Linked DNA regions of Rhodopirellula baltica SH 1. The protein of the gene in region 1 interacts with the protein of each later gene in a pairwise test. Links are inferred from orthologs where the notes say so. Each region holds a gene or a part of one and is shown in the gene's direction. Other genes may lie near its edges.

Region 1 (3,209 bases):
AGCATCGCTATCTGAATCAGTTGGCCGCTGACATCGTGGACGGCCGTTTTGTGCTCGATCGACTTCCTGGTATGTCAGACCAAGAGGCTCGGGATCAGCTGACGGCGCGACTGGGGATCGGCCGTTGGAGTGCGGAGGTTTACCTGATGTCCGCACTGAACCGTCCCGACATTCTTCCTTTTGGCGACCTGGGACTGCTCAAGGGAGTCGAGGAATTGGACGGCGGCCAGTACGACGACTTCGATGCCATTATCCAGAGGGCGGACCGGTGGCGTCCTTACCGGTCAATGGCGACGCGATTGGTTTGGGCTTTGTACCTGGACAACCGTGGACTTCTGAACCTAAACGACGGTTCCAATGTCTAACGAGACGTGGCGATGCCGACCACGGATACGGGCTAAAACCTCCGCCAAGTCGCCTAAGGCACACAAATGACCGAAGCCGTTGCTCTGTGGTGATTGTGACGCCATCTTCACAGCCCCCTCATAATTACGCCTGACAGGGGGCATGCATTCGTTTAAACTATGAACTGTGACGTTGGCATCCAACGTTGCACCCCTCCCGGATGGCTCTCATCCGTCCTCCTCTCTTTTCATCCTACCGATTTGGTTCTCTCCTCATGGAACCTTCCTCCACGCCGGGTCCGGCGCGCAATGCTCGTCGTAGCAATCGCCGTATGCGCCACCCAGACAAAGATGTCGATAAACGTGTTCGCGAATTAGACGCTGAACGCGATCCGCTTTCGTTGCCCGAAGAAATTGTCAGCGAAGTGACGCGTGCTGGCGGTCGAGTCGGCATTCCAGCAAAAGATCAATCGCCCAAGCAAGCGTTGAATATCAACGATTTGCAAAAGCTTGAGCATGACGAGTTGTTGGCTCTTGCCGAAACCGAAGGGCTGCAAGAGATCGCGGCGCTTCCTCGACAAGAGCTCGTCTTCCGTCTGCTGAAAGCGAGAATGAGCGCGAACGGTTTGATGTACGGCGAAGGCACGCTTGAAATCTTGCCCGATGGGTTTGGTTTCTTGCGCAGCGCTCAGTATCACTACCTTTCGTGTCCCGATGACATCTATGTGTCACCCAGCCAAATCCGACGTTTCGGACTGCACACCGGGTCGCATGTCGCCGGGCAGATTCGTCCGCCAAAAGAAAACGAACGCTACTTCGCTCTGCTGCGAATCGAAGCGATCAATCACGCGGATCCGATGCAGCGACAACGGCAGAAACCGTTTGACGATCTGACGCCGCTGCATCCGCGCACTCGCATCGTGACCGAACACGACTCGCAAGAACTCAGCACGCGGGTGGTGGATCTCTTCACGCCGATCGGATTTGGTCAACGTGGTTTGATTGTCAGCCCGCCTCGTGCCGGTAAAACCATGTTGATGCAAAGTCTCGCGCGTGGAGTGCTGAACAACTATCCCGATGCCTATGTCGTGGTTCTGTTGATCGATGAACGTCCCGAAGAGGTGACGGACATGGAACGTGAGATCCAATCGCCGCAGTGCGAAGTGATCAGCAGTACTTTTGACGAGCCTCCGGCGCGACACATTCAAGTCGCTCAGATGGTGGTCGAAAAAGCCAAGCGAATGGTCGAATCGGGAACCGACGTTGTTATCTTCCTGGATTCGATCACCCGCCTTGCGCGAGCTTTCAACAGCGACAGTGATTCCGCAACCGGCAAGCTGCTGACAGGCGGCTTGGACGCGGGAGCAATGCAAAAGCCGAAATCGATTTTCGGCTCCGCACGTAAAGTCGAAGAAGGCGGTTCGCTGACGATTTTGGCAACCGCGTTGGTCGACACCGGCAGCCGCATGGACGATGTGATCTTTGAAGAATTCAAGGGCACCGGCAACTTGGAAATCGTTCTGGATCAAGACTTGGTGGCCCGCCGTGTTTGGCCCGCGATCGACCTGACTCGCAGTGGAACACGTCGCGAAGAGATGTTGCTCGATCAAGAAGAGCATCGCCGGATCGAAACTTTGCGTCGCGATTTGGCGGAGCATTCGCCAGTTGATTCCATGACGGAATTGATCAAACGCATGCGGAAAACTCAAAACAACGCGGAGTTTCTGATGAGCGTTCATCCTCAAGACTGAACGGACGCAGACTCAATTCGCCATCCTCCCAACTCCAATTCTTTCCCAGAGAATTTGAATGCCTTCCATTGATGGAACCACCGGTAACTTGCCCAGCGGACGCGTTGCGATCATCGCAAGCCGCTACAACGCGAACATTTGTGACTCGATGGTGCAGGCGGCTTTGCAATCGCTGAGCGACGCCGGCATCCCTGAAGACAAGCAATGGTTGATTCGTGTACCAGGTGCTTGGGAGTTGTGTTGGGCGGTGGAGCAAGCGTTTCAGCATGCTGACGTGATCGGTGCGATCACGCTCGGTTGCGTGATCAAAGGCGAAACCACTCACGACGAACACATCAATCGCGCCGTCAGTGACACGTTGATGGAGCAAGCGGTTCGAAGCGGTCGTCCGGTGGGCTTTGGTTTGCTGACATGCAATACCGTCGAACAGGCGATCCAGCGCAGCGGCGGAGCGGTGGGCAACAAAGGCCACGAGGCCGCTGATGCGATGCTGGAAATGCTGCGTTTGCAAACCAAAATGCGTTGAAATTCGTGGTTGATTGGAACGTGGGTGTGAGCCACCGCGAATCATACTGCGTTGACTGAAATCAACCGCTGCGATCGGAGCCGTGCATGACTCGTTTGTTCATCCAGTTCTACTGCGGCGTGCTACTGATCTTGATCAGTGCTTGGATCATTCAAGCCTACGTGTTTCGTGGGACTACAGAAGCACAGAATATTTCGGTGATTGAGAGCGCGCTCAGCGGTGGTGCACTGCTGGCTCGCGATGAAATCGCCGCGGGCGGTTTGCAAAACTTAGACGAAACGGTTGCCAAAGTTCAGGCTCGGTTCGATTACCCGGTCGCGGTGGTCGATCGTTCGCAGCGGAAGCTGTCGACGAGATTGTCACAGCGTCTCGACGATGGCGAAGCGGTGTTGTCTGGAGAGAGCATCGAAGTGGCGCTCACTGGAACATCGCTGCTCGTCGAACTTGGTCCGCTCCCGCGTTTTGCCGGCCCTCGACGCAGCGACATTCTTCTCGGTTTGGGAAGTGTGTTTTTGTTGGTCGCCATCGCCATCGCGATTTTAATGCGGCCAATCGCGAGTCAGCTTCGCAGTGTGGAGCGAACGGCGT
Region 2 (3,215 bases), 1.6 Mb from region 1 along the record:
TGATGGCGATCGAAGACGTCTTCTCGATCGAAGGTCGTGGTACGGTTGCTACCGGACGTATCGAGCGTGGTGTCGTGAAGGTCGGCGAAGAAGTTGAAATCATCGGCCTTGGTCCAAACTCGACCAAGACCACCTGCACCGGCGTTGAAATGTTCCGCAAGGAAATGAACGAAGGTCGTTCGGGCGACAACGTTGGTTGCTTGCTTCGTGGTGTTAAACGCGAAGACATCCAACGTGGTCAAGTTCTGGCAAAGCCAGGCAGCATCACGCCTCACACCAAGTTCGAAGCAGAAGTTTACTGCTTGAGCAAAGACGAAGGTGGCCGTCACACGCCATTCTTCAGCGGTTACCGTCCTCAGTTCTACTTCCGCACGACTGACGTCACCGGAACGGCCAACTTGGTCGGTGCCGACATGTGCATGCCTGGCGATAACGTCAAGGTTGAAGTTGAATTGCACAAGCCAATCGCAATGGATGACGGTGTTCGCTTCGCTATTCGCGAAGGCGGCCGTACCGTTGGTTCAGGCGTTGTGACCAAGATTCTCGAATAATCTGCGTTTGCAGAAAGTTGCTTGTAAGCGATAAGCTGGTAGCTGATAGCTAGTAGCTTATCGTTGTTTCAGGGGCGTAGCTCAATTGGCAGAGCACTGGTTTCCAAAACCAGCGGTTGTGAGTTCGACTCTCGCCGCCCCTGCTGTCCAGAATTCTGGTTTGCCCCCGCGATCAATAGGATGTGACCGCGGTAGAGGTCTGAGCAAACTGGCCCATGACCAATTTGGCTCAACACCAGAATCAATTCACGAAGGAGTCCACGGGTGTCCAAAGATCTAACCCAATCCGGCACGGCCGGCGCCGGAGGCAGTTCGCTGAGCAGCGAACTGTTCCATGCTGGTGTGTACAAAGCCAACCAAGGCCGGATCGTTCGCCAACTGACGGCCCTCGCCGTTTGGGTGATCGTTGCGTTGGGTTGCTGGCGTTTGTATTCGTTCCTGCCTTCGGCCATGGGAGAATCCTCCCTCGCCGCACGTGCTATCCCGGCCGCCTTGCTGGCTGCTGGCCTGTGGTTCGGATTCCGTGTCGTCAACTGGCCTCGATTCGCCGATTTCCTAATCGCCGTCGAAGCGGAAATGAACAAGGTGACTTGGCCAAGCAAGGATGAATTGATCCGGGCTTCCGTGGTCGTGATTTTCACTATCTTCTTCCTTGCCATCACATTGTTCCTGTTCGATGTTCTCTGGCAATTCATCTTTAACTTCATCGGGGTAACATCGTGAGTGATGAAGACGTGCAAGACGTCGACTCGCCAGAAACCGAAGCCTCTCCCGCCGCTTCGGAAGCTCCCGCGCCCCCGCCTCCGGCTCCCGTTGATCCCAACGCGCCGCCCAAACCAGAAGTGGACGATGAGTCCCCAATGGATTGGTACATCCTGAAAGTCGCGTTCAACCGCGAAGATTCCATCGCAGAAGCCCTTCGCAAGAAGGTTCGTATGGAAGACATGGGTGAATACTTCGGCGACATCGTGGTGCCTTCCGAGGACGTCGCCACATTCACCCGCGATGGAAAACGCCGCGTCAGCAAACGAAAACTGCTGCCCGGTTACATCATGGTGTACATGTCGATCAACGACGACACCTGGTTCCTCGTTCGTGAAGTCGGCGGGATCAGCGATTTCACCGGTTCGGCTGGAAAGCCCCAGCCGATGGAACCGGAAGACGTGGAGCGATTTATCAATCGTCCCGCCGTCGACGACGAAGACGAAACTCCGATCAAAACGGCGATTCCTTTCAAAGTCGGCGACCGCGTTCGTGTCAAAGAAGGCAACTTCGAAAACCAAGAAGGCGAAGTCGATGTGGTCGACGAAGCCAACGGCCGCGTGACGGTGATCATCAACATCTTCGGACGCAGCGTTCCGATGGAATTGGATCACTGGCAAGTAGAGCCTTTGTAAAAAACCGCTAGCTGCTAGCTATTAGCTGCTCGCGTTATTATCTTCACCCATCCCAACTTCAAACACCTCAGATTGCGTTGGCCTTCCAGCAGAACGCTGCACCTCAAGAGCTAACCGCTAATCGTTAATCGCTAAAAGCTGTTTACCCATGGCAAAACAAGTCACCGGCCAAGCCAAGTTCCAAGTCCCCGGCGGTCAAGCCACTCCTGCACCTCCTGTTGGTACATCGCTGGGTAAATACGGCGTGAACTTGGGACAATTCGTCCAACAGTTCAACGATCGCACCAAGGAATACAACGGCACGCCGATACCTGTGATCGTAACGGTTTACAACGACCGCAGCTTTGATTTCATCACAAAGAGCCCACCAGCGGCCTCGATGTTGATGCAATCAGCCGGCATCGCCAAAGGCAGCGGCGTCCCCAACAAGGACAAAGTTGCAACGGTCACCCGAGCACAATGCGAAGAGATCGCTCAAAAGAAGATGGAAGATCTCAATGCTCGCGACATCGATCAAGCGACTCGCATGATCGAAGGCACCGCTCGCAGCATGGGCATCATCGTCGACGGCTGATCGACGACCACGATCGTCCCGACTTTTCATCGGGACTCGACTATTTCTTGCTTTCGGACTTTGCCTCGACGAATTTCATCGAGGCACTGTTCATGCAAAATCGTTTGCCGCTTGGCGCGGGGCCATCATCGAATAGATGCCCCAGGTGAGCCTTGCAGCGTTTGCAATGAACTTCCGTTCGCGGATAGATCATCTTGTAGTCCGTCTGATACCCGACGGCATCTTTCTCAATCGGCAAGTAGAAGCTCGGCCACCCTGTTCCTGACTTGAACTTGGTCTTGCTATCAAACAGTGGCTTGTCACAGACGATGCAGTGATACTCGCCCGTCTTCTTGTTGTTCCAGTACGCATTGCTGAACGCAGGTTCGGTCGCTGCATTCTGAGTCACGTCGTATTGAATCCGGTTCAGGCGACGACGTAACTCGGCCTTTGTCGCCGGAACGTAGTCCTCTTCCGAAGATTCATCCGCACGCTTTTCCTGGGTGACCTCAAGCGGCGATGCACTTCCACGGGAGCGAGACTCGTCGGCTCGTAAAGCCAGTCCACCTAGTAGGAGACCACTCGCACTGAGCACGCTCAACGAGATTGTCCGAAACGAACGAGAGTGTCGTGAATAAATTTGCATCGCGTCGTCTCCAAGATCAGTCCGTGTACCAAAAGCTCACCGTGTCGAGACCGTCAAATTGACGCGAA

What was found.
Region 2: the proteins of rho (region 1) and nusG interact in binary tests that used the Escherichia coli proteins (3 or more experiments, as listed by UniProt). The link is inferred for Rhodopirellula baltica SH 1 from one-to-one orthologs.

Annotation. Positions count from the first base shown.
Region 1 is NC_005027.1:2,568,783-2,571,991, reverse strand. Bases 1-2,885 are described here. They hold rho (transcription termination factor Rho), read left to right. Parts: upstream 1-676; coding sequence 677-2,095; downstream 2,096-2,885. Other genes in these bases: RB_RS10030 (ATP-binding protein), read left to right, coding at 2,708-2,885; ribH (6,7-dimethyl-8-ribityllumazine synthase), read left to right, coding at 2,154-2,621; RB_RS10045 (DNA-3-methyladenine glycosylase family protein), read left to right, coding at 1-365. Also shown: more of RB_RS10030, read left to right, coding at 2,886-3,209. UniProt on the Escherichia coli protein: Facilitates transcription termination by a mechanism that involves Rho binding to the nascent RNA, activation of Rho's RNA-dependent ATPase activity, and release of the mRNA from the DNA template.
Region 2 is NC_005027.1:4,218,130-4,221,344, forward strand. Bases 219-3,109 are described here. They hold nusG (transcription termination/antitermination protein NusG), read left to right. Parts: upstream 219-1,270; coding sequence 1,271-1,948; downstream 1,949-3,109. Other genes in these bases: tuf (elongation factor Tu), read left to right, coding at 219-551; secE (preprotein translocase subunit SecE), read left to right, coding at 816-1,274; rplK (50S ribosomal protein L11), read left to right, coding at 2,097-2,522; msrB (peptide-methionine (R)-S-oxide reductase MsrB), read right to left, coding at 2,563-3,109. Outside these bases: more of tuf, read left to right, coding at 1-218; more of msrB, read right to left, coding at 3,110-3,147. UniProt on the Escherichia coli protein: Part of the processive rRNA transcription and antitermination complex (rrnTAC). The complex forms an RNA-chaperone ring around the RNA exit tunnel of RNA polymerase (RNAP).